3 regions of the Rhodococcus sp. 5G237 genome follow, and region 3 is predicted to be linked to each of the others. Evidence: riboswitches for the same ligand, from Rfam matches in the RefSeq annotation. Region 3 holds a riboswitch; each other region holds the start of a gene.
The links. A riboswitch is a leader RNA that binds a small molecule or an ion and turns the genes downstream of it on or off. The one in region 3 is predicted to bind thiamine pyrophosphate.
Positions count from the first base shown of each region.

Region 1 (10,988 bases), on a different contig from region 3:
TCGAGGCAGGTGCACACGCACCTCGTGCTCCACCCGCGTCGGTCGCGGACCGAGGACGACGACCCGATCGGACAGCAACACCGCCTCGCGGACGTCATGCGTCACCATCAGCACCGTCCACCGATGCTGCTGCCACACCTGCTGCAACCACAATTGCATCTCGGTGCGGGTCAGCGAATCCAGTGCGCCGAACGGCTCGTCGAGCAGGAGCACGTCGCGTCCCTGCAGCACCGTGCGTGCGAGCGACGCGCGTTGACGCATACCGCCCGACAGTTGGTGCGGCGCAGCGTCCTCGAAGCCGGCCAGGCCGAAGGTCGGCAGCAGTTCGCGGGCGCGGGCGCGAGCGTCGGATCGCTGTACACCCTGCACCTCGAGTCCGAGTGTGCAGTTGTCGAGCACCGTCCGCCAAGGGAACAGCAGGTCCTTCTGCGGCATCAGCGCGACCCCCCCGGGTGCTGCGGGGGAGTCGCCGACGAGAACCTCTCCGGTGTCGGGTTGTTCGAGCCCCGCGACGATCGAGAACAGCGTCGACTTGCCGCACCCGCTCGGCCCGATGAGGGACACGAATTCACCGGGTTCGACGGAACAGTCGATGCCGTCGATCACCGCCCGGTCGCCGTACGCCTTGTGGACCGAGGTCACCGTCACCGCACTCATTTCGCCCCCTTCGTGAGTGCCCACGGCGCGACCACCCGTTCGACGACGTAGGTCAGCGAGTACAACGTGAGCGACAGAACGGCCGTCACCACCACGGTTGCGAGCACGAGATCGGTGCGGAACGAATTCTTCTGTGTGCTCATGTAAATGCCCAGACCGGATGTCGCGCCGACGTATTCGGCGAACACCGCCCCCACTACGGCGTAGGTGATCCCGATCCGCAGGGCGGTGAAGAAGCGGGGAAGCGCGGACGGCAGGCGCACGTAACGGAACTGCTGCCACCGCGACGCGCCCATGCTGCGCAGCAACGCGCCCGCCTCGCGGTCGGCCGCCGCGAACCCTTCGAGCAGTCCGATCGCGACGGGGAAGAACGTCACGAGCGCGATGACGAGAATCTTCGGCAGTAGTCCGAATCCGAACCAGATGATCATCAAGGGCGCGATCGCGATGATCGGCAGGGTCTGTGACACCACGAACAACGGCAAGAAGGCCCGTCGCAGCCACGGCGAGAAGTCCACGGCGATCGCGAGCACCCACGCGAGGGCCAGCGACACGGCGAACCCGACGAGCGTGACCTGCAGTGTGGACCAGGCGTGCCCGGCGATGTCGACGCGATGCGCCCACCCCTGCGTGAGAACGCGTGCGGGGGAGGGCAACACCTGCGGGCGGATACCGCTCACCACGACGTACGTCTGCCAGATCGCGACCAGCGCCCCGGCGACGAGCAGGGCGGGAAGGAGTCGACGTGCGCGGCCGGTGCTATCGGTCTTCGAGGTAGTCATCGGTGACATAGGTCGACCAGTCGGGCTCGGTCGTCAACGGGCTGCCGTCGGGTCCGGACAGCAGGCCGTTCTCGTAGAGGAACCGGGCATAGCCCGACCATTTCCTGGCGTCGAGGACCCCGACGGCGCCGGAGGCGTCGCGCATGTACTCGGCGGCGAGCATGCGCTGGCTCTCGTAGACGAGTTCCTCGTCGGGGAAGGCCCCGGGGTTCGCCTCGATCAGGGCCCGGGCCCCGCGGTCGGGATCGTCGGCGGCGATCCGGTAACCCTGGTGCAGCGCCTGCACGAAAGCGCGTGCCTGCTCCGGGTTCTCCGTCATCCAGTCCTCGTTGCCGTCGACGACGATCGCGTACGCGTCGGGGAAGCCGTAATCGGTGAAACCGAAGTACCGCATGGGCAGGCCGCGGTGCTCGGCCTCGAGACCCTCCCACGCCAGGTACGACACGGTGAAGTCGGCAGTCGACGAGTAGACGGCCTCGTACGACGACGTCCCGAGCGTCACATTCTCGAACTCACCGCGACCACCGTCGTTGCGGATCACCTCGGCGAGCATCTCGTCCTCACCGGGGTTCGCGAAGCCCGCGAAGGTCTTGCCGTCGAGATCCGCCGGCCGCGTGATCTCGGCGTTGTCGGCCCGCACGGCGATCCCTGTCGCCCAGTGCTGCAGCGGTGCGAGGACCGCGACGGTCCGGGACCCGGCGGCTCTGGCGATGGTCGATGTGGCGTGCGTGGAGATCCCGAACTCGGCGCTACCGGCGTCGACGAGGGTGTCGGGGGTCGCGTTGTTGTACGGCAGGATCTCGACGTCGAGACCCGCGTCGGCGAACAGACCCTCCTGCTGCGCCACGTACAGGCCGGTGTGATTGGTGTTGGGCGTCCAGTCCAACGCGAATCGGATGGTGTCGCTCCCGGAATCGGACGAGCACCCGACGACCGCGGAGAGTGCGGCGACGAGGGTGAGCAGTCCGGCGAGAGTCCGCTGCGCCTTCACTGCGAGGGCAGGGGACGGATCGATGTGGGTACAGGCATGGTCATGTCGGGACATCCCTTCGTCAGCATTACCTGATCAGGTTCGACGGGTGTGATCTCAGCCCCGCTCGTGCGGAGCACCCCGTGTCACGGGCGACCTTAGCACCATGCCCTCCAGGGACCACCGGGACGGGAGCAGAACGGAAGATGTGACCCGAAGTTACGCAAAAGCCCAGGTCAGGGTGTCACCCTCGCATTTCACCCGTAACGGAAGGGTCGAAGGTCCCGACTCTTCGAGTGATGGTCCCTGTCACCTCCCCCGAACGGCAGGCCATCGGTCTGCGCACGCCTCCCCCTTGCGTGGACGATGAAGGGCCCGTCGGTGAACTCCGACGGGTCCTTTCTTCTGTCGTTTCCGTAGACCCGACTCCCGCAACGGTGTTCAATACGCACGAACCGATCGGGGGATGGGATGCGCGCAAGGATGGGCGCCGCACTGGCTGCGGCGGTGATGGGAAGTGTGCTCACGGCATCGGTGGTGTCGGCAGAGCCGATCGGACGCACCGCGTCGGAGCCGACCGGACGCACCGAAATGCCGTACACCTCGTCGGCGCCACTGGCCGGCGAGGTGTTCGGGTCCGTGGTGTCGATACCCGCGCCGCTGCCGGCGGAAGCGGGACCGCGACCCGCAGCATGCGACCGGCTGTCGTATCTGCGGTGGCGGTCGGCCGACGGACCGGACAGTTCGGCCGACGCCGACCGGATCCTCGTCGCCCAGCCCGGGATCTTCGAGGGAGCGGGCGCGTTCGAGAGCGTCGCGCGCAACACCGTCGTCGCGGCCGCGGCCCGTGGTGCCCATGTCGAGTTCTGGGCACTCGACCGGCGATCGAACTGCCTCGAGGACCACACCGGTACCCGGGCGGCGCTGCGGACGGGTTCGCTCGACACCGCGACCGACTACTACTTCCGCGGTGCTGAAGTGGACGGGCGACGATTCGCCGGCCATGCGAGCGGCGCCGACGTCGCGTGGCTTTCGCAGGTCGGACTCGAGCAGACGCTGCGCGACCAGTACGACCTGCTGCGTCACGAACTTCCCGACCCGGAACTGCGGAAACGGAAAGTGTTGTGCGGCGGACATTCTCTCGGTGGTTTCATCACCGGCTACTTCGCGGAATGGGACTTCGACGGAGATCCCGCCACCACCGACGACGCCGGCTACAACCAGTGCGGTGGGTACTTCGCGCTCGATACGGTGATCAGAGCCGGAGCGCCCTTCCCCGGCCGGGGCGCGCTCCCGGATCTGCCCGACACGGTATCCGCTCCGCTCGATGCGCTGTCCGGTTCGATCTCCACGGCGTCGCCGGTGCTGGCACTTCCCGCGGTCATCAATCCCGAGACGACGAATCTGCTCGCACTCACCGGACTCGCCGCGCGACTGGACCCGGACGGCACCGACGGGATCGTCTCGCACATGCCCGACAACCCGAACATCGACTGGACGTTGCGCACTCTGCTGGCGGGGGATTACGCGATGTTCGCGACGGGCGACCCGGACGTGCGGACGTTGAACGCGACCAACGAGGCGGTGCTCGGCGCGATCCTCGACGACAATTCGCAACCGCTGGGGTTCCTGCAGGCGAGCGTCGGATTCATCACCGGGGCACCCGTGCGCGACAAGCTGTTTCCTGTTCCCGCCACGCCGGAGGTGCTCGGGTCGGGATTCTTCGGCGATGCGCTCAAGGCGTCGCCGGCGGTCTTCGCCGATCCGGGAGTCGTCTACCGGTGGCTCGACTACGACGAGGTGAGCACTGAAGCGTCGTCACCCGACGAGGCGCGGTACACCGATCGGGGGAGCGAGGTGACGTCGATCGCGGAGCTCGCGCGGAATCTGTCGGAGCCACCATTGGATTTCACCGAGTGGTACTTCCCGTCGAGGCTTCCGTTCGACCTCGCATCGGCGACCCGCTTCGAAGGTCATCTCCACCGCGACGGTGTCACGCGCAATCCTGTGGTGACGCTGGTGGCGAACGGAGGTATCTCGTTGCCCGAGACGGATCATCCGAACGAACGCCGGTGGGTTCTGTCCGGATACAACCACCTCGATGTGCTCACGGCGGCCGCCGATCAGAACGACGGGCGGCCCGAGCAGGTGTCGCAGGCGCTGGCCGACTTCGCAGCCGACCGGGGTGGAAGCTTCACAGTCGGATGAGGCGGGATCAGGCGCCGCGCGCGGAGAAGATCGAGGTGTAGTCGTGGGGTCCGCTCACTTCGGCGACAGCGGTGACGGGTTCGGTCTCGGCGTCGGCCTCCGGAGTGGTGGGCGCGAGGAAGAGAGGATTGTCGAATTCTTTGTTCTGGCTCATGGCCGTCCTTTCGGGTGCGGCCGGGTAGACCCCGGCCGTGGGGCAGTGCGAAGAAGAGGGGCCGCGGTACACGCGGCGGGGAACTCTCACGTTCGGCTCGGAACCTTCGGGCACTGTGGTGCGAGGTTGCTCATCATGTGCGAGCCGAACGATGACTCCACCCTACACCAGAAGGTTCGCGCGACGTTTGACCGGCGAGTCGCGTGGGAAGACACTCGGCATGGCTACCTACAGAGTGATCGACCCGACCGGGAACGTCGTGGATACCAAGGAAATCGAGAGCGCGGACGACGCGCACGCCTGGTTCGTCGACCAGCGCGCCGACAACAGCGAACTCGGCTGGCGCATGGAGGCGCAGAACGAGCAGGACGGCACCTGGCACTTCTTCGACGACACCGAAGGCACCTCCTCGAAGTAGTCCGGCAGCACCCCGTGAGAGCGGGGTGCTGCACGCACCGGCACAGCTCGGTGCGGTACCCGAACGAACGACGCGGTGCCGAGCACCTCCACGACGCGGTGCCGAGCACCTCCACGACGCGGTGCCGAGCACCTCAACAGCGCGGTGCCGGTAGTCGCAACTACCGGCACCGCGCAGTTCAGGGGCTACTTCTTGAAAGCGTCCTTGACGTTTTCGACGGCATCCGAGACCTTGTCGCCTGCCTGCTTCAGACCGCTGGAGGTCTGATCGCCGCGACCCTCGGCTTCGAGATCACGATCGCCGGTCGCCTGACCGGTGTTCTCCTTGATCTTGCCGCCCGCTTCTTCTGCCTTGTGCTTTGCCTTGTCGACGAAGTCGGCCATGGGGTCCTCCTGTGTCATCGAACGTTGCTCTGACGGAGTACCCGGCCCGAACAGCCTGAAACCGAACACGACCGACTCGTCCGTGTCAGACTTCGACACAGACAGCCAGGAGGAGACCGATGTCGCATCCCACCAACTCCGGTCCCGAGAACAACGACCCGATCGGGGACGCGCCCGACGCCGATCCCGAACTCGTCCGCGACGGGCCGGTGCAGCGCCGGCGTTCGGCGGGTGCGGTGATCGCTGCCGTCGCGGTGGTCGTCGTGATCGTCGTGCTGCTCGTCGTCTTCCTCTGAACAGAGCCGTTCACCGAGCAACGCGGGTTCACAACCAGTCGCGGCGCTTGAACAGCACGTACAGCACGATCGCCGACACGACCATGATCCCGACCCCACTCATCAGTCCCCACGCCTCGCCTACTCCGGGATAGGGCACATTCATGCCGTACCAGCCGGTGACGGCCGTGGGGACGGCGATGATCGCGGCCCATCCCGTCAGTTTCTTCATGACGATGTTCAGGCGCGCGTCCTGCAGCGACAGGTTCGTCTCGAAGACGGTGTTCACCATCTCGCGCAGCGAGTCGGTCCACTCCGCAGCACGCATCACGTGGTCGTAGAGGTCGTTGTAGGAGCTGTCGAGCTCGGGGTGGTGGTTGCTCTCGGCGCGGGTGCGCAGGACGGCGTTGACGACCTCGCGCATCGGCAGCACGACCCGCCGGAGCTGCACGAGTTCCTTGCGGAGCCGGTAGACGCGGCGCTGGATCTGCCGGGTGGAGGCACCGTCCTCGAAGAGGCAGTCCTCGAGGTCCTCGGCGGCGTCGTCGAGTTCCTGGATGGTCTCGAACTGCCCGTCGACGACCGTGTCGAGAAGGCCGTGGATCAGCGCACCCGGCCCGTACTGCAGCAGGTCGGTGTTCTCGTCCCACCGGCGCACCACTTCGTCGATGTCGAAGGGAGTGCCGCGGCGAACGGTGACGACGCCGCGGGGCAGGACGAAGGCGGAGATCCGCGTGGTGCGGAGCCGGGACTCGTGCGCCTGATCCTCGTCCTCGGAATCCGGAAACAGGTGCGTCGCGTAGACCGTGAGGAAGGTATGGGTGGCGTAGCGGGTGGCCTTCGTGCGCTCGCCGTGTGCTAGCGAATCCTCGACGGCATGCGGGTCGAGGTTCCATTCCTCGGCGAGTTCGAGCAGAGCGGCGTGTTCGGGATCCCACAGATCTACCCAGACCAAGGCCTCGGGATCGGCGAGATGCTCCGAGACAGCGGACAGCGGGAAACCTTCGTCGACGAGTTTCCCGTGGGCCCACCGCCGGGTCCGGATGGAGTTGTCGTATCGGTCCGTCACCTCGGCAGGATCCCCGCAATACGAGAGGTTCACACCACGTCCCCCGTAGGAGGTTCACACGACAGGACGATGCTCGGTGTCTACCAATCGCAGCACCTCGTCGACGAACCCGAGGTCGATCCGTGGCCGATCGTCAGGCCACAGGCCCCGCTCGATCCGCCCTTGCATCGAGGTGAGCGTGGCGATCACGTGTGGCCCGCCGTCGGTCAGATAGCGCACCATCCCGCGCGCCGCGCACGCGTCGACCACGACGGCCAGGGTCTCCGCGGCCTCCTCGATGCGCCCGGCTGCGTGCAGGCAGGAGGCGAGCAGACGGTGGGCCTGCAGGTGGGCGCGGGGACGCGAGGCGGTGCGCTGCACCCACATCCGCGCCCAATCGACGGCCTGTTCCGCCGCCTCGGGCTCCCCGCTCTCGCTGAGCAATCGGATCGCGGTGGAGTCCTCGATCTGGAGGGTGATCTCGACGGTTCCGTCCGGGTGGGGTGTGGTCTTCTCCGGCATCGTGCGCGTCGAAGGACCGGGGGTGGTGATCCCGAGCCGGACCCGTTCGTTCTCGATGCGTGCCCGCAGGCGTGGCAGGTCGTGCAGCGCCGCCACCCGCAGTCCTTCGGCGAGCAGGGCGACGGCTGCCTCCCGGTTGCCCTGCAGCATCTTCAGGCGCGCAGCGGTACCGAAGCGAGCGATGAGGAAATCCGTTCCACCGCCTTCTATTCCGAGCAGGTTGCTCTCGTCGAGCAACGCTTCGGCCTCGGCGATCCGTCCCTGTTCGTAGAGCAGCTCTCCGAGCATGGCAGCGGCGAGACGCCCTCCGTGGGTGTGGATCCCGCCGTTGCGTCGCGCTCGGCGCAGCGCTGTGCGGAAGTACTTCTCGGCCGCGGCGACGTCGAGTCGTTCGTTCGCCGCGATGCCGCACAGGCACTGACCGTAGATCGACGCGAACGGTCCGCGGGTCTCGCGGTGGTAGGGCTCCGCCCATTCCTGCCGCCCGATCGCGGAGGCGAAGTCGAAGCGGAAGATGTCGGCGTACGAGGCGAAGTCGGCTGCGGCCGCCACCACCCACGGGTGCACGGAGGTCGGATTCTCCAGGCACGGCGCGATGAGCTCGTAGATGCCGTCGATGCGGTCGGAGTTCATCAGGATCGACGCCTCGACGGCGTCCGCCTCGATGCGGAGTGCTTCGACGTCGTAGCTGTCCGTCACCCCCCGGTCGAGCAGTTCCCGTACCGCCGCGAGGGTTCTGCGACACCGGTCCAACCGCAGCAGCGCACTGTTCGCCCAGGCCTGCGTGAGCAGCAGGCGCGGATCGTTCGCGACGGCCCGTGGCGGCAGTTTGTCGATCAGGGCGAGCAGCGTGGCGATGTGACCGTGCTCCATCAGGTACATGCCGTCGTCGGCGAGTAGGTCGACGGCGAAGCCGGTGTCGTTGGCGGCGAGGGCGTGGTCGACGGCCTCCTGCAGCATGCGGTTGCGGGCGAACCAGTCGGCGGCGGTGCGGTGCAGGTCCGCGACTTTGTCGGGATGGTCGCGTTCGAGACGCCGCCGCAGGAAATCGAGGAACAGGTGGTGGTAGCGGAACCACACGCGTTCGTCGTCGACGTGCCGCAGGAACAGGTCGCGTTCCTCCGCCTCCTCGAGCATCGCCTGGCTGCGCGGATCGCCCGTGAGTGCCACGGCCAGGCTGCCACTGATCGATTCGGTGATGCTGGTCGCGAGGAGGAATTCGTACATCCGGGGTTCGAGACCGGCCAGCACGTTGTCGGCGAGGAACTCACCGATCGCGTGGTGCCGGCCGGTGATGTTCTCGATGAGCCACGACGGATCGTCGCTGTCACGCAACGACAACGACGCGAGCTGCAGTGCTGCGGCCCACCCCTCCGTGGTGCGGGTGAGATCCTCCACGTCCTCGGGGTCGAGGTCTATCCCGCCGATGTCGCGCAGGAAGGCGTTCGATTCGTCCACCCCGAACCGCAGTGCCGTCGAATCGATCTCGACCAGCTCGTCGCGAACGCGCATGCGGCTGAGCGGAAGTCCGGATCGGTTGCGGCTCGTCACCACGAGCTGCAGGTGATGACATCCGCGGTCGAGCAGGAATTCGAGGGCGGCAACGGTCTCCGTCGACGTGACGCGGTGCCAGTCGTCGATCACCAGCGTCGCCGCGGTGTCGGTGCGGTGCAGCTCGTCGATGAGCGTGCACAGCACGTACCGTTCGGCCTCGTCGCCGTGCGCGTCGAGGATCTGGCCGAGCTCGCGCGCAAGCACGGGCCGGATCTGTTTCATGGCCTCGACGAGGTGCGCGAGGAACCACAGGACGTTGTTGTCGTCGCTGTCCACCGTCAACCACGCGACCGGCACTCCCTCGGCGGCGAGTACGTTGCGCCACTGCGCCGCGAGGGTGGACTTGCCGAAGCCGGTGGGGGCGTGGATGGCGATGAGACGGCGCCGTCCGCCGGCCCGCAGGAACGAGATCAGACGGCTGCGTTCGATCAGGGGACGGGACGTCGAGGGCGGCCGGAATCTGGTCGACGGTGCGGTGGACGGACCGGTGCGTCCCGAGACCGTGGACGAGCGGCCGGAGACCGTCGAGGCCGGCCCGGTGAGCGGTGGCGCCGAGCGCGGCGGGAACGGGCCGGACGGCGGTAACCCGGGCAGCGCCATCTCGTCGATGGGCAGGTTGTGGGCGCGCTGGACGTCGCGGAGCAGATCGCCGAACTCGGCGGCCGTCTGCGGCCGGTCCTCGGCATCGGTCGCCATACCGCGCTCGAGGGCCTCGCACACGTCGTCGGGGATGCCCTCGCCGCGCAGGTCGGGGACGGGCTCGGAAGTGATGCGCACGAACTGCGCGACGATCTTCTCGCCCTCCTTCCGCTCGAAGGCGGCGTGACCGGTGATCGCCGCGAACAGGGTCGCGGAGAGGCCGTAGACGTCGGCGGCCGGAGTCGGGGCATGACCGCGCAGCACCTCCGGTGCCGTGAACGCGGGGGAACCGGTGATCTCACCGGCAGTGGTGCGGAAGCCGCCGCCGACGCGGGCGATACCGAAATCCGTCAGTTGCGGTTCGCCGTACTCGGTGAGCAGGATGTTGCCGGGCTTGATGTCGCGGTGCAGGACGTCGGAACGATGCGCCGTCTCGAGTGCGCCGGCGACCTTCACCCCGATCCGGACCGCCTCCGGCCAGGTGATCGGCCCGTGCCGCCGGATGCGGGTGTCGAGAGAGTCGTGCGGGTGATAGTGCATCACCAGATAGGGCAGGCTCGTGTCCGTCGCGCCGGCCTGCAGCACGGTGACGATGTTGGGGTGGCCGGAGAGCCGCCCCATCGCGCGTTGCTCGCGCAGGAAGCGTTCGAGATCGGCGGGTTCGGGGGAGCGGCGCAGCACCTTCACCGCGACGTCACGGTCGAGTTCGGCCTGCCGGCAGCGGTAGACCACACCGAAGCCGCCGCGGCCGATCTCCACGGCGTCGGTGAAACCGGCATCGTGCAGCGCGCGCACGATGTCGGTCTCTGCGACGTCGACAATCGGCGCGCGCTGAGTGGCGGCCGGATCGTTCTCGGTCATCGGCGCAATCACCTCGGGAAGCCGTTTCCCCAGGATAGTCTCGAAATGTGCACGCCCGCTGCAGATCGTGCGTCGCCCCTGGTCTAACGTGGTCCGGCCGGACCACGGTGCCTCACCGGGAACGGACGAAACGACACTGCGACCAGAAGTGGGACATAGATGAAGAAGACTCTCGCGGCGCTGTTCGGTGCAGGTGTGGTCCTGCTTGCGGCGGCGTGTGGATCCTCGGACGGATCCGACTCGGCCGAGGAGACCACCACCACGACGAGCACCTCGGCTTCGGCGGAGGCCGGCACCTCGGGCACCAGCGTCGAACTCGGCAAGAGCTACGAGGAGAACTGCGAGGCTCTGCTGCCCTACCTCGACGAGCTCGAGGGGTGGGGCCAGGACCGCGCGGCAGCGGCCCAGGCCGTCGCCGACGCCCAGCAGCAGCTCCCGGCCTGGCAGGATCTCAGCGAAGAGGAGCAGGCCGACACCCTGCGTGCCATCGAGAACGCCGGAAAGGGCGAGTGCTGAC
Region 1 covers NZ_JBSNCD010000003.1:646,084-657,071, reverse strand. The annotation lists gene ACWPOC_RS09525 (ABC transporter ATP-binding protein) at 1-657, opposite strand, end outside; gene ACWPOC_RS09520 (ABC transporter permease) at 654-1,439, opposite strand; gene ACWPOC_RS09515 (ABC transporter substrate-binding protein) at 1,417-2,430, opposite strand; TPP riboswitch at 2,467-2,563, opposite strand; gene ACWPOC_RS09510 (hypothetical protein) at 2,881-4,617, shown strand; gene ACWPOC_RS09505 (hypothetical protein) at 4,625-4,771, opposite strand; gene ACWPOC_RS09500 (hypothetical protein) at 4,992-5,189, shown strand; gene ACWPOC_RS09495 (CsbD family protein) at 5,375-5,572, opposite strand; gene ACWPOC_RS09490 (hypothetical protein) at 5,692-5,868, shown strand; gene ACWPOC_RS09485 (magnesium transporter CorA family protein) at 5,897-6,916, opposite strand; gene ACWPOC_RS09480 (protein kinase domain-containing protein) at 6,971-10,471, opposite strand; gene ACWPOC_RS09475 (hypothetical protein) at 10,631-10,987, shown strand.
Region 1: linked by a shared signal. The riboswitch ahead of ACWPOC_RS09515 (ABC transporter substrate-binding protein) and the one ahead of thiO (glycine oxidase ThiO) in region 3 are both predicted to bind thiamine pyrophosphate.

Region 2 (7,826 bases), on a different contig from region 3:
GGTCCGGAACAGGCCGCGGCGCTGCAGTTCCGGGACGACGAGGTCGACGAAGTCGTCGAGAGAATCGGGATAGGCGGGACACATGAGGTTGAAGCCGTCGCAGGCACCCGCGGTGAACCATTCCTCGATGTTGTCGGCGACAGACTCGGGGGTGCCGATCATCGTCGCGTGACCACCACCCGCGGCGAGGTAACCGAGCAGTTCGCGCAGGGTGGGGCGGCGGGTCTCGATGATGCGCTGCACCGTCGCGTAGCGCCCCTGCGGCCCATTGAACTCCTCGATGGGTGGCAGGTCGGCGACCGGCGCGTCGAGGTCGTGGCCGGTGTAGTCCTGACCGGTGAAGACGCCGAGCTGGGTGACGGCGGCATCGAGGTCGAGGAGGGCATCGAGTTCCGCCTTCTTCGCCCACGCCTCCTCTTCGGTGCGACCGACGTAGGTGACGAGTCCGGGCAGGATGGCGACCGTACCGGGATCCCTGTCGGCCGCGGCGATCCGCGCGCGCAGGTCGGTGGCGTACTCGAGCGCCGCAGTCATGTCCCACGCGACGGAGTAGACGGCCTCGGCATGGCGAGCCGCCAGGTTGCGCCCGGTCTCCGACGCTCCCGCCTGGAACAGCACCGGACGGCCCTGCGGGCACCGCGGCACGGTCAGCGGACCGTCGACACGGAAGTGCTTGCCCCGGTGATGGATCGGACGGATCGCGTCGGAATCGAGGAACCTGCCACCCGCCCGGTCGACGAGGACACCGCCGTCGTCCCACGAATCCCACAGCGCGCAGAGCACCTCGATGAATTCCTCTGCCCGCGCGTACCGTTCGGCGTGCGGTGGCAGGGAGTCGAATCCATGGTTGCGTGCTTCCTCGTCGAACATCGAGGTGACGATGTTTGCGCCCACCCGTCCCCCGCTGATGTGGTCGAGCGAGGCGAGCATCCGGGCGGCGTGGAAGGGCGTGAAGAAGCTCGCGGAGACGGTGGTGACGAGACCGATGTGCTCGGTCGCGCGTGCCATCGCCGACAGTGCGGTGAGCGGTTCGAGGAACCACGGGGTGCCTGCCGTGTACTTCGGGTTGACGCTGTGACCGTCGGCGAAGAACACCGCGTCGAGGCATCCCCGTTCGGCGGTACGGGCGAGTTCCTCGAAATACGTGATGTCGCCGATGCGTTCGGCCGCGGAACCGGAATGCCGCCACGCCGACGAGTGGTGCCCGACGCCGTAGAGGAAGGCGTTGAGGTGAAGAGTGCGTGGTCCGGCCATCAGTTCATCACCAGTCCGCCGTCGACCACCAGGTTCTGTCCGGTGACGGCTCGCGACCAGTCGGAGGCGAAGAACAGCACCGCGGCCGCGAAGTCCTCGGGCGTGGTGACCTTCCGCAGCGGCGTCGACGACGCGATGAGGTCGAACACCGCTTCGGGTGTCGCCGACGACGCGTCGGTGGTGCGCAGCAGGCCCCCGGAGACCATGTTGACGCGGATCCCGTCGGGGCCGAGGTCGGCGGCGAAGGTGCGGGTCAACGACAGCAGTGCGGCCTTGGCGGCGGTGTAGTCGTGGTACGGGACGACGGGGTGCTGGAACAGGTTGGTGCCGATGTTGACGATGCTGCCACCGCCGGTTTCCCGCATGCCCGGCAGAGCTGCCTGGATGACGTTGACCGCGCCGCCGATGACGCCGTCGAACTGGGCTCCGAACCGGTCGTATCCGATCTCGTCGGCCTTGGGCCGGGCGTCGCCGTTGAACGAGAAGTCGGGCAGGGCGTTGTTGACGACGGTGGTGACGGGTCGTCCGAAGTGCTCGCGGGCCCGGGTGAACAGCGATTCGACGTCGGCGTGGTCGGTGACGTCGGCCTGAAGCGCGACCGCCCGTTCGGGTCCGATCTTGTCGGCCAGTTCGTGGGCGCCCTCGCCGCTGCGCCGGTAGTCGAGGACGACGGCGGCTCCTTCGTCGGCGAACGCCTGCGCGATGGAGTGGCCGAGGCCGCGACCGGCGCCGGTGACGAGGACGACCTGGTTCTGCAATGACATCTTCTGTGCCTTCCCTGTGTGGGGAAGGGTGCGTGAGGGCGACAGACCTGTGCCCTGTCGCCGGCTCGGCATCCCTTCGCTCGCATGATCGAGATCAGGTTCGACGGGTGTTCTCTCAGCCGTTTCCGGCACCCCGTGTCGAGTCCTGCGGACAGGCTACACCGCGCGGTTTCACCGCTTCGAGAGCCGGTCACGGCAGACTTCACCGGATCGTCACATCCCCGACGCGGGAACTTAGCTCAGATCGGCGTTAAAATGGGCCATTCCTGTCCCGACTCGTGAAAGGAGATTCCGACGCACACGCCGGCCCCCCACAACGCTCCCTACGTCTCCCTTTCCCAGCAGGTCGGAGATGCTCCGCCGCTCGGCCGCGCCACGGTCCGCGGCCCCGCGAGGCACGAGGAGGTGGTGTGGTTCGAGGATCGCTACGCCATCCCGATCACTACCACCACGCCCGACGAGGCTCGGATCGAGGACGCGCTGCTCCTGCGCCGCGTGCTCGACCGGGCGCACATCGACTACCTGCTCGTGCGCGACGACAGCGACCGCCCGATCCTCGCGATCGACCGCGCCGACCGGAAGAGGCTGCGCGCCGCTCTCGCCGAGGGGTGTGCCGACGAGCCGTTCTATTCGAAGGCCGTCGGTTCGAAGCGGCGTCCGGTCCCGGTGGCGGACGGTCGGCTCTCGCGCGACAGGAAGGACCGGGTGTTCCGGCTGTTCCGTCCACGGGTCGAGCTGACCAGCGGGCTGCGGTACGGCGCGTCGAACGGGGTCGACATCGAACTGTGGACCTACACCGACGACGAGGTGATCATGCCTCGCCCGAACGCTCTCACCCGCACGATCGCACTGCGCGACGAGATGCGCCGGACGACGGTCGAGCGGTACGGACAGCTGTGGCCCACGATCGAGGGCATGTTCGACCGCCATCCGGGCGACATCCCGTTCGAGATCGACCTCGTGTTCTCGTGGGTCGACGGGTCGTCGAAGTCGTTCCAGGCCAAGCGCGCGAAGCTGATGCAGAACTATGTCGTCGGCGAAGGTGACGACTCGCCGGCGCGCTACCGGCAGATCAACGAACTCAAGTACGCCCTGCGTTCGGTCCACATGTACGCGCCGTGGGTGCGGCGGATCTTCGTCGCCACCGACTCGCCGCGACCGGCGTGGCTCGCCGACGATCCGCGCGTGACCTTCGTGCGGAGCGAGGAGTTCTTCACCGATCCGTCGGCGCTGCCCACCTACAACTCGATGGCGGTCGAGTCGCAGCTGCATCACATCCCGGGACTGTCCGAGCACTTCCTGTACTCGAACGACGACATGTTCTTCGGTCGCCGGGTGAGCCCGAGCCTGTTCTTCTCCGGCGGGGGCGTCGGCAAGTTCATCGAGTGCGATGTGCGGATCGGCCTCGGACGAAACAACGCGTCGCGCAGCGGATTCGAGAACTCCGCGCGCATGAACCGCAAGCTCCTGCAGGACCGCTTCGGGGTCACCATCACTCGGCACCTCGAGCACACACCGGTCCCGTTGCGCAGGTCGATCATGGCAGAGATGGAGCGCGAGTTCGCGGACGAGTTCGCTGCGACGGCAGCGAGCCCGTTCCGGGCGGCCGACAACATCTCGGTGACGAACTCCTTCTATCACTACTACACGCTGCTGACCGGCCGCGCGGTGCAGCAGACCACGGCGAAGGTGGAGTACGTCGACACCACCGTGAAGTCCGGTCTGCGACATCTGGACACGATCCTGGCGCGTCGCGATCTCGACCTGTTCTGCCTCAACGACGGCAGCACGCCCGAGGTCGACTTGGAGTTGCGCACCGCGAAGGTCACGCAGTTCCTGGAGCGGTACTACCCGATTCCGGCGCCCTGGGAGACCGACTACCCGGGCCGACCGGACGTCGGTTAGACGCGAACGGTGAGGTCGGGGTTCTCGGGGATGCGGATGCCGGCCTCGGCCAGGCGCCGCGCCGCGTCCTCGGCCGTGTGGGGTTGCCCGGCGGTGGCGTAGCTTCCGCTGGGCACCACGGAGTGCACGATGGTGTCGGGATAGACGTGCACGAGGTTGAAGCCCTGCGCGCCGTCGTGTCCGCGCTGCGAGCCGACCGGGACGTTCAGATCCTGGGTGTAGCAGGTCGACGAGGCGACGGACACCGGGATGCCTGCGAAGGTGGCCGAGGTGGAGTAGTGCAGGTGACCGCCGAGGATGGCGCGCACATCGGTGCCACGCAGTACTTCGGCGAGGCCCGCTTGGTCGCGCAGTTCGACAAGGACAGCCATGTCGAACACGCTCGGTACCGGCGGATGATGCAGTGCGAGAACGGTACCGAACGGGGCGGGTGTCGAGAGTTCGTCGGCCAGCCAGGCGAGCTGCTCGGCGGAGACTTCGCCGTGGTGATGGCCCGGAACCGAGGTGTCGAGCGTGATGATCCGCAGTCCGCCGACCATGTGGACTTCGTCGATGGGTGCGCCCACGGGATCTTCGTCGAGGAGCTCCTCACGGAAGGTCGCGCGGTCGTCGTGATTACCCATGGCCCAGACGATGTCGGCACCGAGCGCTGCTGCCAGCGGTTCGACGAGACCGCGGAGCTTGCGGTAGGCGTCGGGCTGGCCGCGGTCGGCGAGGTCGCCGGTGAACACCAGGGCATCGGGACGGACCTGCGACGCACGGATGTCCTCGAGAATCAGTCCGAGGCGGGTGTCGGCGTCGACGGTGCCGTAGAGGAGTTCGTCTCCACCGACGAGGTGTGTATCGGTGAGATGAAGGAGGGTGTGCGAAGGTTTGGGATATTCGGCAATTCGCTCAGGGGCTGGAGAGCTGCCCATGATCTCTCACTTCCATTCGCCCGTTTCGGGGCACTCGATCGCCATCAACGGTAGCGAGTCTGTTTCTACGACTCCATGACTTCTGGATCACATCGAGACCCCGAACCTCCGGCGAACACCTCGTTACTGCGCGGTGACCTGCGGAAACGGACAATCGAACATTCACTGGTGATCTGGGTCACAATCCAGTTCGACGGGCGCACCGGCACCCAATGCATCCTGCAGCACTGCGTCGACCTCGTCGCTCGGGTACATCGGCAGGGTGTGGTGGGTACCGGTGGTGAGTGTGACGACCCGGCAGGACGGCAGGGCCTGCCGGGCAGCGCGTGCCACTTTGTCCGGGTCGTGCACTCGTCCGAACCGCGCGAGCATCACCGTGACATCGGCAGTGCACCGTCCCAACTCTTCGGACGACGGACGCCGGGGCACGATCGTCTTCGCCGTCGGGAAGTGTGCCGCGCCGAGCGCCATCAGGGTGACCCAGTCGGGATCGAGTTGTGCCCCTCGGGTTTCCCACTCGAGGAATGCCCGTTCGCGGGCGGCGGTGGGCCGGACGAGAACCGGAAGTGCCCGCAGGAGGTAGCCGAACCGCATCCCGGTGAAGCACGAGTTGGGGTCGAGCAGCATGAGCCGATCGACCCGTTCGGGAGTCCGGACGGCCGCCGCGAGCGCGATCATCGCGCCGTACGAGTGACCGACGAGTGCGCACCGCGTCGCCCCGAGAGCATCGGCGACGGACCCGAGCCATTCGAGCAGATCGTCGACGTTGCGGACGGGATCACCACCGGCGACGCTGCGTCCGACGTCGCCGATGATGTCGACGGCCAGCACGCGGTGGGTCTCCCCCAACGCCGCGGCGGTCGCGAACCAGGCCATCGACGTGGCGCCGGCACCCGGGAGCAGCAGGACCGGCGGTGCGTCGGGTCGCCCGTACTCGGTGACGCGGGCGGTGCCGAAGCGGGAGTCGAGATCGTGGATCACGGTGCCGCGCGGCCATTTCGCGAGGAGCGCGTCGTACGCGGCGTAGAAGGCGCGGCCCTCGTCTGATTCTGCGAACGATGTGCGTGGTGACCGGAGCATCGGAACCTCCACCCCCGAATATCTCGATGATCGAGATACTAGGTGGGCGAGTAGAGTCTGTCGAGAGGCGGAGGTGACATGACGGACGACGGCAGACTCGACATGATCCACCGGCTGCGCGCGCTCACCGTGCAACTCGATCTGCTCGGCGCCGAATTCGCACAGAAACACGCGCTGCATCCCACCGATCTGCGAGCACTGATCGGACTTCTCGACCGGGAACGGGCCGGGGAGATCGCGACACCCGGCTGGCTCGCCGAGCACCTGCGACTCAACACCGCATCGGTCACCGCACTCGTCGACAGGCTCGAACGGGCCGGTCACGTGCGCCGGGATCGCGACAGCAACGACCGGCGGCGCGTCATCCTGCGGGTAACCCCGGCCGCCGAGAAACTCGGCTGGGATTTCTTCGGCCCACTCTTCGCCCGGGCATCCGCCGCGCTCGAGTCCTTCTCCGAGCCGCAACTGGAGGTCGTGCGGGAGTTCCTCGGCTCCATGACCGACGCCGTCGAGTCCGCGCGCTCTCCGGAGAACACCGAAGGTTGAGGCAGCACCGACCCGCATGGGAACCCCACTGCCCGGCAGAGAGAATTTCTGTTAACTTCCATGCCCATCCACATACTTCGGGGGGATGGGAATGCAGATACGCTCTTGGGTCGCCGCGGCACTCGCGGTCACCTTCACCGTGGTCGGGGCAGGAACGGCAGCCGCCGAGGAGCCCGCTCCTCCCCTGCCCGTCGGAAAAACGTTTCTGGACGGGTTCGCTCACGAGTTCGGCGATCCGAACGGCAGCGCGCTCGGCACGAACGACTGGGACTGCGTCCCGTCGGAGGAACATCCGGATCCCGTCGTGCTCGTCCATGGCACGGTGCTCAACCGGCACAACAACTGGTCGTACCTCGGACCGCTCCTCGCGAACGAGGGCTACTGCGTCTTCGCCCTCACTTACGGCAACCACGCCGACCTCCCCTGGCCGTTGAGTTCCGTCGGCGGACTGCTGCCGATGGAGGACAGCGCGCAGCAACTCTCCGATTTCGTCGACGAGGTCCTCGCCGCGACCGGCGCGGAGAAGGTCGACCTCGTCGGGCACTCGCAGGGCACCCTGATGCCTGTCTGGTACGTGAAATTCCTCGGCGGCAACGAGAAGGTCGACGACTACGTCTCGCTCGGACCGGTCTACGAGGGCAGCCACGCCTTCCTGCTCGCGGCGTCGTTCGAGCTGTTCGAGCACGTCGGTGTACGACAGGACGTGGAGAATCTCGTTCACTTCATCGGGTGCGGTGCGTGCCCGCAGGTCCTCGCCGGATCGGACTGGATCCACACGATCCAAGAGGCCGGCGTCTACGCCGACGAGGTGACGTACACGAACATCATGACCCGATACGAGGAGATCGTCCTTCCGTATACCAGCGGTTATCGCGAGGCACCCAACGCGACGAACATCGTGCTGCAGGACCACTGCGCGAACGACTTCGTCGAACATGCCGGCATCGTCAACGATCCGAACGCGGCATGGTTCGTCCTCGACGCGCTCGATCCGGGTTCGGCAGGGCCGCTGGAGTGCGTCTTCGTGCCGCCGATCCTCGGCTGGAGCCCGGATCCGACGATCAGCAATCCCGCAACCGAGGAGGTTGTGGTCGCGAGTCGCCCCGGCGCGTGAGCCGTTCGCTCCTCGTCACGTCGCGGTGCCTGTCTCGTGAAATGCCGAGATTTTCTGTGACGGATGTTGCACAGTGTCATCGTCGTCATTCATCGGATGGGGAGGTTCATGAACGTGCGAGCTCTGCGTCGGGTAGGAACTGCAGCACTCACTGCGGGCGCGGTCGGTGCAGCCATGATCGCGGCGGGTGGGGTCGCTCAGGCGGCACCGACGTCGACAACGATGACCTGTTCGAGCGCGAACCCG
Region 2 covers NZ_JBSNCD010000003.1:276,299-284,124, forward strand. The annotation lists gene ACWPOC_RS07905 (LLM class flavin-dependent oxidoreductase) at 1-1,254, opposite strand, end outside; gene ACWPOC_RS07910 (3-oxoacyl-ACP reductase) at 1,254-2,018, opposite strand; TPP riboswitch at 2,073-2,164, opposite strand; gene ACWPOC_RS07915 (stealth family protein) at 2,427-3,923, shown strand; gene ACWPOC_RS07920 (phosphodiesterase) at 3,920-4,840, opposite strand; gene ACWPOC_RS07925 (alpha/beta fold hydrolase) at 5,003-5,920, opposite strand; gene ACWPOC_RS07930 (MarR family winged helix-turn-helix transcriptional regulator) at 5,999-6,466, shown strand; gene ACWPOC_RS07935 (esterase/lipase family protein) at 6,558-7,580, shown strand; gene ACWPOC_RS07940 (hypothetical protein) at 7,689-7,826, shown strand, end outside.
Region 2: linked by a shared signal. The riboswitch ahead of ACWPOC_RS07910 (3-oxoacyl-ACP reductase) and the one ahead of thiO (glycine oxidase ThiO) in region 3 are both predicted to bind thiamine pyrophosphate.

Region 3 (10,988 bases):
CCGCGCGGCGATCACCGACGCGCCGGACGGACGCCGCTGGGTGGGTCTGTCGACCGTCGAGGTCGCTCCCGAACACCGGCGTCGCGGACTCGGCACACTCGTGTGCGGCGCCCTGCTGCGCTGGGCACGCGAGCAAGGCGCGACCCACGCATATCTGCAGGTCGAGGAGTCGAACACCGCGGCGCGCGCCCTGTATCGCGAACTCGGCTTCGTCGACCACCACCGCTACCGGTACGCCTCCGAACCCGTCGGATAGGTCGCCTACAGTGGGCGTGTGCGCCTTGCTACCTGGAATGTGAACTCCGTCCGTGCCCGTACCGACCGCATCCTCGACTGGTTGCAGCGAACCGACACGGATGTGCTCGCGATGCAGGAAACCAAGTGCAAGGACGAGCAGTTCCCGTACGAACGCTTCGAGGAACTCGGCTACCGCGTCGCGCACGTCGGACTGAGCCAGTGGAACGGTGTGGCCATCGCGTCGCGCGTGGGCCTCGACGACGTGCAGATCGGCTTCGAGGACCAGCCCGGTTTCTCCAAGGACCCGGAGGTCGATCCGGCGCTCGAAGCGCGGGCGATCGGCGCGACGTGCGCGGGTGTGCGCGTGTGGAGCCTGTACGTCCCCAACGGCCGCGATCTGAACGACCCGCACTACACCTACAAGCTCGACTGGCTCGCCAAGTTGCGCGCCGACGCGCACGCGTGGGCCACCGCAGCGCCCGAGCAGCCCATCGCGCTGGTCGGCGACTGGAACGTCGCCCCCACCGACGACGACGTGTGGGATCCGGCCTTCTTCGAGGGCAAGACGCACACTTCGCAGCCCGAGCGCGACGCCTTCCACGCGTTCGCCGAGGTCGGCTACACCGACGTCGTCCGTCCGTACGCGCCCGGCCCCGGGGTGTACACCTACTGGGACTACACCCAGCTGCGCTTCCCCAAGAAGCAGGGCATGCGGATCGACTTCGTCCTCGGATCACCGGCCTTCGCGGCACGGGTGACGGGCGCCGAGATCGACCGCAACGAACGCAAGGGCAAGGGCGCGAGCGACCACGCACCGGTCATCGTCGACCTCGACCTCTGAGCGGATTCGATCGCTGAGCGGATTCCTGGCCGGGTGAACCGCCCGCGCAGGCATCAGGCCTTGCGGGCGGGCACCTTGCGCTGCGGTTGCCTGCGCCGATTCTCCTTGCGCTGGGGTTCCGTGCGCTGAGCTTCCGTGCGCTTGGGTTCCGTGCGCGGCGGCTCGAGAGCCACGACGACGTCGCGGTAGTTCTCGTGCGACGACAGGAACCGCTGCACATAGGTGCACACCGGTCGCACCCGCCAACCTCGGCTGCGCGCGAGATCGAGCGAACCACCGACGAGGACGGCCGCGAGACCCCGATGGCCGAAATCCTCGACGATCACGGTGTGCATGAAGTCGACGACCGGCGGGTTCGGCGCCGGAGCGCGTTCGAAGTCGTAGTACCCCAGGATGCCGACGAGATCGCCGTTGAGGCGCAGTTCGAACCGGTTCTGGTCGGCGTTGTCCGACACGGCGAGGTCCGGCGAACTCGTGTTCATGAGCGCCTCCAATGGGGGTGTTGCGTGATCGAACTGTGACCTATGCCACTATAGAGCAACGAGGCGGCCACCGGCGGCAACGCTGTCGTGTTTCGCAAAGTGCACCCGCCTCAGCGCCGCCCGGCCGTGATCGAACACACCCTCGGTAGGGTGTCCGCGTGGACCTTCTGCCCCTGTCGCCTCGAGGCGAGACCCCGGTTCGAGCCCTCACCATCGCCGGCACCGACTCCGGAGGCGGAGCCGGCATCCAGGCCGACTCCCGCACGATGGCGATGTGCGGTGTGCACGCATGCGTCGCGGTGGCCGCCGTGACCGTCCAGAACTCCGTCGGCGTCCGCGGATTCCATGAGATCCCCGCCGAGACCGTGGCCGACCAGGTGCGGTGCGTGGTCGAGGACATCGGGGTGTCCGCAGCGAAGACGGGCATGCTCGCCTCCACGCAGATCATCGAGGCCGTCGCGCAGGTGTGCTCCGAGGTGGGCATCGGCCGCGACATGGAGGTGCCGCTCGTCGTCGACCCGGTCTGCGCCTCGATGCACGGCGACCCGCTGTTGCACTCCGACGCGCTCGACGCGATCCGCGGGGTGCTCATCCCCCTCGCCACCGTCGTCACCCCGAATCTCGACGAGGTACGGCTGATCACGAGCATCGACGTCGTCGACGACGCGTCGGCACGGCGCGCCGCCGAAGCGCTCCATGCGCTCGGCGCCCAGTGGGTGATCGTCAAGGGCGGTCACCTGCGCAGCTCGGAGAAGAGCACCGACCTGCTGTTCGACGGCGACCGTTTCCTCGAGTTCAGCACGCCGCGCATCGAGACCGGTAACGACCACGGCGGCGGCGACACGCTCGCGGCCGCGATCGCGTCGGCTCTCGCGCACGGCCGGTCGGTGCCCGAGGCCGTCGAGTTCGCGAAGGAATGGATCACGAAGTGCCTCGAGTGGTCCTACGACCTCGGTCACGGCCACGGCCCGGTCAACCCGTTGTGGCGCCTGCACGAGCGCTGACCGCGCCCGCTCTCACTCGGTGAACTCGGCGCGCACCTCGGCCCGCTGGTCGCCGGTGGGCACCCCGTCGGGTCCGTCGATCGAATTCGCGTAGACGGCCGTGCCGTAGGCGACGGCGGCGGCCGCCGCGGCGAACGCGTCTCGGTCGATGCCGGCCAGGGTGTCCTCGGGGGTGTGGTAGTTCGGGTCGAAGGGCTGGTCGGCGGTGCCACCCCACAGGTCGGCCTGTTCGGGGGTCTTGACGTCGTCGGCGCCGGTGAACACCCCGCCCGCGGGGATGCCGAAGGCGACGAACGGACCGTAATCGGAGCGGCCGTCGAAATCCGTTCCGCCGACCTCGATTCCGCGTTCGTCGAAGAACTTCGCGAAGGTCCGTTCGATACCCGCCGAGCCCTCCGGTCCGGGTCCTTCACCGACGGCGTCGGAGTCGTCGCCGTCGAACACCAGATATCCGGCGTTGGGCGAGCCGAGCATGTCGAAGTTCAGATACAGGGCGATGTCGAGTCGTTCCTCGTCGGACAGCGACTCGACGTACCTCGTGGAGCCGACCAGTCCGACCTCCTCGGCGCCCCAGAACGCGAACCGCACGGCGTTGGTCACGCCCGGCTCGCTGCCGAGTTGCAGCGCGGTCTCGAGGACGGCGGCGACGCCGGTTCCGTTGTCGTTGATCCCCGGTCCTTCGGGGACGCTGTCGAGGTGCGCGCCGACGACGACCACGTCGTCGGTCGAACCGGTGCGCGTCTGCGCGATCACGTTGCGCGACTTCCGGTCCTCGGTGCGAGTCTGGAGCGTCACCGTCACGGTGGTCGCGGCGGACAGACGCTCGGCGTCGGCCCCGGCCACCCCACCGACCGGGATGCGGGGGTTCGATTCCGCCCCGAGACCGGCGGCCGCGAGCGGGCCGTCCTCGTTGTTGGCGACGAGCAGCGCGGCCGCTCCCCGTTCGGCGGCGACCTGCTCCTTGACGGCGAAGGTGCACACGCCGCGATCGACGATCACCACCGCGCCGGTCGCGTCGATGCCGTCGTAGTCGGTGGCCTCGCAACCGGGGGTGTCGTCGGGGGCGATGCGCACGACACGCGCGGTGAGCCCCTCCGGTCCCGTCGACGGCGACATGCCGAGTGCGCTCACGCCCATCGGCTCCCCGTCGACGGTGAGCTGCTCGTTCTCGACGGTGAACAGGGTCGTGTCGAACTCCGGTGTCTGCACGTCGAATCCGGCGTCGCGCAGGGCTCCGGCGACGTAGTCGACGCTCGCGTCGTAGCCGGGGGTCCCGAGCGAACGGTTTCCGTCGTTCTCACCGGCGATCCGTTCGAGTTCCGTCAGGTGCGTCATGACGGCATCGAGCTGCACGGCGTCGGCGAGCGCCGTCGGGTCGACGGGCGGCGCCTCCAACTCCGCCTCCGAGCATCCCGCCGTCAGCAGTACACCGGCGGCGATCAGCGCCGCTCCCCGCATGCCGTATCTCGTCTGCGCCCGCGCCATCGACCGAGCGTACAAAAAAGCACTGCGCCGCACGGGGAAACCGTGCGGCACAGTGCGTCGAAGCAGTACCTCGGGCGTGCCGAGGCGGAACCTCAGGCGTCGCGGCGGTTGACCACCACGAGCGAGGCCGCGAACACCAGGAACGAGAAGGCCGCGAAGTACACGAGCGAACCCCATGGACCCCAATGGAATTCGATGCCCTGTCCGATGCCCAGGAAATTGTTCGCGTTCGCGAACGGCAGGAACGGCTGGATTTCGCGCCCCACCGAACCGAACAACGCGAACAACGACTCGAGCAGCAGCGGCCACAGCATCAGCAGCGCGATCGTGCCGGCCGACTGCCGCAGCAGCGTGCCCACACCGATCGCGAGGAAGACACACAGGAACGCGTAGATCGCGGTGCCGTAGACCGCGCGCCACGCCGTGTCGCCGCTGAGGACGAGTTCGCGACCTGCGTCGGGCCCGGCCAGCGCCTTCGCGAGGTAGAAGGCACCGAACGAGACCGCGAGTGTCAGCACCGCGCCCAGCACGCCGATGAGCAGCGCCTTCATCGTCAGGAGCAGGGTGCGGTTCGGGGTGGCCTGGAAGGTCGTGCGGATGACCCCGAAGCGGTACTCGCTGGTGACCGACAGGGCCGCGAGGATCATGAGCACCAGCACGCCGAAGCCGGTGACGCCGCTGACCGCGACGTCCACGGTCGGATAGAACCGTCCCAGTTCGTCGTCCATCCCGGCCGATGCGCGGGAGACCGACCCGAGGATCGCGGCCAGACCCAGGCCGAGGGCGACGATGACGACGGTGCACCACAGCGGAGACTGCACCGACGTGAGCTTGATCCGTTCGGCCCGCAGTGTGTCGAGCGCCGTACTCATCACAATCCACCCTTCATGACGTCGTCGACTCCGGATCCGTGGTATTCGACCTCGCCACCGGTGAGTTTCATGAACGCTTCCTCGAGCGACGCGTTGCGTCCCGCGAGTTCGTGCAGCACGATCGACCGGGTCGCGGCGAGTTCGCCGATCTCCGCGGCCGGAGCGCCCGAGACGTGCAGGGCGCCGTCGTCCTCCCGCACGGTGTGTCCGCGCTCGGTGAGCGCGGTGCGCAGCTCGTCGAGCTGCGGGCTGCGCACGACGACGAACGAGTCGGAGGCGCGGTCGACGAACGCCTTCACCGAGGTGTCGGCGATGAGCCGTCCACGGCCGATGACGATGAGATGTTCGGCGGTCTGCGCCATCTCCGAGAGCAGGTGGCTGGACACGAGTACCGTGCGGCCTTCCGCGGCGAGCGCCTGCATGAACCGCCGGATCCACACGATGCCCTCGGGGTCGAGACCGTTGACCGGTTCGTCGAACAGCAGCACGCGCGGGTTGCCGAGCAGTGCGGCGGCGAGACCGAGTCGCTGCGACATGCCGAGCGAGAAGCCGCCGGCGCGCTTGCCCGCGACCTCCGTCAGACCCACCTGGCGCAGCACTTCGTCGACGCGCGAGGCGGGCAGACCGTTCGACGCGGCCAGCCAGGCGAGATGCGCCCGCGCCGACCGGTTGGGATGCACCCACTTCGCGTCGAGCAGCGCCCCGACGGTGGTGAGCGGCCGTGTCAGCTCGCTGTACGGCTTCCCTTCGATCAGTGCGGTTCCCGAGGTCGGCCGGTCCAACCCCAGGATCATGCGCATCGTGGTGGACTTCCCCGCCCCGTTGGGGCCGAGGAAGCCGGTGACGATGCCGGGACGGACCGTGAACGTCAGGTCGTCGACCGCGGTCGTGGACCCGAAGGTCTTGGTCAAGCCGGTCACTTCGATCATGCGCACCACCCTACGTGCGGCTCCGGCGAGCGCATCCCGGAGCCGCAGGCGGGTGCGTCAGGGGACGAAGACCTCGGTCGTGACCGGGATGCTCGGTCGCTCGGTACGCATCGTCAGGACGACGCGGCCCGGCCCGGGGAACACGTGCATGAACAACGGCCGGGTGCTCGTGTGGAAGGCCGGCACGAAGCGGGTCTCCGTACCGCGGGCACCGGTGTCGAGATTGTGCCAGTCGAAAGCGACGGTGACGTCGCAGTTCAGGATGCTCGGCGTCCACTCGCCGAGAAGCGAGTAGCCCTGCGTGATCCGCAGTTCGATCCCGTGGGTGGCACCCGGAGCCATGGAGTACTCGTAGAGCGGGCCGTCGAAGGCGGTTCCACCGGCGCGCACGATGCCGGCGCAGATGCCGTCGCCCAATGTCAGCACGGGAGGCGTGGCCAGCTGCGTCATCTCGCACGTCCTCGGTCCGGTGTTCGACCGGCTCAGCTGGCACGGCTCCTGGGCGCCTGCCACGCCCGGTGCCGTGACGGCGACGGCGACACCCATGAGCCCGGCAGCCGCGGCGGAAAGGATTCGGTGTGCAATTGTCATGCCCGGGGATCGTACCGACCGCACGGTATCCCGTCACGCGATAATCGAAAAACCCCTGAACAGGAAGATTCTCAAGGGTTTTCCGTACCGGTCACGGCTCCATCGGCGAAGATGCCTGAGCCCAGAAGCGTTTCGGGATCCGACCGGCGTGCCGGGCACGGAATCCCGCCTCGACGGCGTGGCGCATCGCCGACGCCATCAGCGCCGGATCCTTCGCGCGGGTGACGGCGGTCGCGAGCAGCACGGCGTCGCAACCGAGTTCCATCGCGAGCGCCGCGTCGGAGGCGGTTCCGATTCCCGCGTCGAGGATCACCGGCACACCCGCGGCCTCGACGATCATCTCGATGTGGTGCGGATTCGAGATGCCGAGGCCGGTCCCGATCGGCGAGCCGAGCGGCATCACCGCGGCACAGCCGACGTCCTCGAGCCGTCGCGCGAGGACGGGATCGTCGGTCGTGTACGGCAGGACGACGAAGCCGTCGTCGACGAGTTGTTCGGCCGCGGAGACGAGTTCGATGGCGTCGGGCAGCAGCGTCCGTTCGTCGGCGATGACCTCGAGTTTCACCCAGTCGGTCTCCAGCGCCTCCCGCCCGAGCTGGGCGGTCAGCACGGCCTCCTTCGCGCCGCGGCACCCGGCGGTGTTCGGCAGCGGTTCGATGCCGAGACGGCGCAGCAGGTCGAGGACACCGGTTCCGGAGGCCGCGTCGACGCGGCGCATCGCGACGGTGGTCAGTTCGGTACCCGACGCGACGAGTGCCTCCTCGAGCACGGCCAGGTTCGCTGCGCCACCGGTGCCGGTGATCAGCCGCGACCCGAAGGTGCGGCCGGCGATGGTCAGCTGCGGCAGGTCGGCGCCGGGATCGTGTGTGTCAGCCACCCTGAACCGCCGTGAGGATCTCGATGCTCGCTCCGCGCGTGACCGGCTCCGACCAGCGGCCGCGCGGGCACACGACACCGTCGACGGCGACCGCGATTCCCTTCTCGGGCAGACCGAGCTCGTTCAACAGCTGCGACACGGTCGGGGCCGCGTCGTAGTACTTGTCCTCACCGTTGACGGTGATGCCCACGGACACGTTCGTCATCCCACACTCGCTTCCGTAATTCGTCCAGGACAGGCGTATTGCGCGTCGGCCAGCGACCGCCCACCGAGTTCGGCGAGCACCGCGTCGACGGTGAGCGGCGTGAGCAGCACACCGTTGCGGCCGTGGCCGGTCGCGGCGACGACACGATCGGAGAGCCGGCCGATCAGCGGCAGATTGTCGGGGGTCATCGGGCGCAGGCCCGCACTCGCCTCGAACAGTTCGTACTCGCCGAGCGCCGGGAAGATCCGCTCGGCGTCGGCGATCAGATCGCGCACCCCGGCCACCGTGACCTGCGTGTCGGACGCCTCGTACTGCGTCGCGCCCACGACGAGACCGTCGTGGCGGGGCACCAGATAGGCGGGGCGACCGTGGACACTCGCGCGCACGGTGCGCTGCGGCGGCGGGGTCGCGCCGGGCCGCACCCGCAGGCGCAGGATCTCGCCCTTGACCGGACGGACCGGAAGTCCCGGCCACAGTCGCGCCGACGCCGAGCCGGCGGCGAGCACCACCTGGTCGTCCGAGAGATCGGCGAGGTCGTGCACGGCGGAGTCGGAGAAGCGCACCCCCGCCCCGGTGGCCGCGACGCGCAGGGCGTCGACGAGCGCGCGGTTGTCGACCGACCACTCGGTGGGTGCGAGCAGTCCGAGACGCACCTTCGGACCGAGCGACGGTTCGAACTCCCGGATCTCGGCACGGGAGAGCAGACGCATCTCGTGCCCCCGCTCCCCGACCCATTCGGCGACGGTCCGCAGGTCGGCCGCGTCCGCCGCATCGAGCGCGACGGTCAGCGACGCCTCGGCGGTGAACACGTCGACGCCGGTCTCCGCGCGCAGTGCCTCCGCGAATCCCGGCCAGCGGTCGAGCGAGGCCGCACCCAGGGACAGCACGTGGTCCTCGCCGGGCCAGCCCTCGGACAGCGGGGCCAGCATTCCCCCGGCCACCCACGAGGCGCCGCTACCGGGATTCGGGTCGTGCACGGTCACGATGTGCCCCGAGCGGGCCGCGCGCCATGCGATCGACAGCCCGATCACTCCGCCACCCACGACGGCCACAGTTGCCATTGGTCCACCTCACTCCCTGCGCCGGCATGATCCGGGTCAGGTCATAACGGTCGGGGCCGGCAGGCCCCCTCTCAGCCCCGCGAACCTCGGGACTCCCGTGTCGTCACTTTCTGCCTAGAGGCTACCGTCTTGGTCGTGACCACCTATCGCGGCAACCATCCCGACCCGCGCGGCCGCCTCGCGACCGCCCGGTTGTACCTGTGCACCGACGCTCGCCGGGACACCGGCGACCTCGCACGGTTCGTCGAGGAGGCCCTCGCCGGTGGGGTCGACATCGTCCAGTTGCGCGACAAGGACTCGGCCGGTGAGAAGAAGTTCGGACGCCTCGAGGCACGCGAGGAACTCGCCGCCCTCGAGATCATCGGCGAGGCGTGTGCACGCCACGGTGCGCTTCTCGCCGTGAACGACCGCGCCGACATCGCGCTCGCGGCGGGCGCCGACATCCTGCATCTCGGTCAGGGCGACCTGCCGGTGCGGCACGCACGGCAGATCCTCGGCGACGAGATCGTCATCGGCCGCTCGACGTCGAGCCGGGCGCAGGCCGCGCTCGCCGACATCGAGGAGGGCGTCGACTACTTCGCGTCCGGGCCGGTGTGGGACACCCCGACCAAGCCGGGACGCACCGCGGCGGGGCTGGAGGTGACGCGCGAGGTCGCGCAGTCGCAGCCGGCACGACCGTGGTTCGCGATCGGCGGCATCGATCTCGAGCGGCTCCCCGAGGTGCTCGACGCCGGGGCCACGCGGGTCGCGGTGGTCCGGGCGATCACGAAGGCCTCCGATCCACGGGCAGCCGCGGCAGCACTGAAGGCCGCACTGCCGGCCTGAAAGACGGCCGAAAGGCCGCGCTGCCGGCGTGAGGCGTTACAGCCAGCCCAGCACGGCCGAGGGCGACATCGCGATCGTGCCCTCGGGCAACCGTGCGCGCAGGCCGCGATCCGCGGTGACCACGACCGTCACCCCCGGATCCACCACGGCCGTCGCGGTGGAGGCCAGCCGGGCCAGTTCGTCGTCGCCGCTGCCGTCCGCGCTGTGCACCGGGATCCGGACGTCGTCGATCGTCGCGTCGCGGGCATGCCCTTCGAGGACCGCTTCGACGCGGGGGACCCAACCGAACGTCCCGTCGGGACATTCGACCGTGCGGGGCAGGACCGCGGCGAGGTCGGCGAGCAGGGCGCTCGTCGCGCCGGGGCGGTCGCGCCACCATCCGGTGGGGCCGCTCGCACCGAGCACGTTCGCGGTGTCGAGCAGCATGCGGACCGGTGAGGTGCGCAGCGACGGCCACGCCTCGGCGAAGCCGCTGTGCAGCGGCATCGCCTCGACCTCCGGTTCGGGCACCCAGCGCAGTTCGGTGCTCTCCTGGTTGAGGCTGGTCACGAGCGTTTCGGTGGCGTCGGCGACGACGGTGGTGTAGGTCCATCCGCCCGCGAGACCGGAGGTGACACGTTCGGCGCGCACCGTCACGGCCGCGACATCGATGCCGGCCTCCTCGTGGGCCTCCCGCACGGCGGCGTCGACGGTGCTCTCGTGCGAGTCGCGGGCTCCGCCGGGAAGTGCCCAGGTGCCACCCTGGTGCGACCATGCCGCCCGATGCTGCAGGAGAACCGCGGGGCGACCGTCCGCGAGCGGAGCGCGCAGCAGCAGACCTGCGGCACCGTGTCGTCCCCAGCGCTTCTCACCGTCCGGTCCGACCGCCCAGCCGTCACCGTCTCCACGCATTGCGTCCGCCTCTCCGACCCGCCCTCGTCCGGGCCTGTGCCCGGTACCGGATCCCCGCCGTCCGTGGACGGCAACAATACCGCCGGGCTGCTTATATGCTCCCCTCAGACCGCTCGACACGAGGAAGGGAGTGCCCGGTGGACGTACGGATCACCCCTCCCTTCGCTCCTGTCGAGAGCCACATCCGCGACGACGCCGATACGGACACTCCGGACGCCCGGTTCGACGACGCCCGTGCCCTGCTGCGATCCACGCCGGTCCGGTTGGTGGTCCTGGGGGGGGTGCTCACCGTGCTGCTCGTCGCCTCGGCAGCGGTCTCCGCAACGATGGTGTCCGGCAGGCAGGCCACCCACGATCGTCTCCTCGCGTCCATCGAGCCGCTGGCCAGCGCGGCCCAGAATCTCTACAGCGCGCTGTCGGTGGCCGACGCCGCCGCCGTGACGGGCTTCATCTCGGGCGGACTCGAACCGGAGGCGGTGCGCAGTCGCTACATCCAGGCGACCGACGAAGCCGCGGAATATCTCGTCATCGCAGCGACCGGACTGACCGACGCCGACCGCGAGACCGCACACAATCTGACGGAGATCGGGCGGCTGCTGCCCGTCTACACGGGCCTCATCGAGACGGCCCGCACCAACAATCGCACCGGGCATCCGGTCGGCGCCGCATATCTCGGCGAGGCCTCGCA
Region 3 covers NZ_JBSNCD010000011.1:189,740-200,727, forward strand. The annotation lists gene ACWPOC_RS23420 (N-acetylglutamate synthase, CG3035 family) at 1-256, shown strand, start outside; gene ACWPOC_RS23425 (exodeoxyribonuclease III) at 275-1,078, shown strand; gene ACWPOC_RS23430 (GNAT family N-acetyltransferase) at 1,132-1,560, opposite strand; gene thiD (bifunctional hydroxymethylpyrimidine kinase/phosphomethylpyrimidine kinase) at 1,719-2,564, shown strand; gene ACWPOC_RS23440 (M20/M25/M40 family metallo-hydrolase) at 2,577-4,049, opposite strand; gene ACWPOC_RS23445 (ABC transporter permease) at 4,142-4,921, opposite strand; gene ACWPOC_RS23450 (ATP-binding cassette domain-containing protein) at 4,921-5,850, opposite strand; gene ACWPOC_RS23455 (hypothetical protein) at 5,908-6,441, opposite strand; gene thiG (thiazole synthase) at 6,533-7,318, opposite strand; gene thiS (sulfur carrier protein ThiS) at 7,311-7,523, opposite strand; gene thiO (glycine oxidase ThiO) at 7,520-8,584, opposite strand; TPP riboswitch at 8,581-8,693, opposite strand; gene thiE (thiamine phosphate synthase) at 8,720-9,409, shown strand; gene ACWPOC_RS23480 (NUDIX hydrolase) at 9,446-10,300, opposite strand; gene ACWPOC_RS23485 (hypothetical protein) at 10,438-10,988, shown strand, end outside.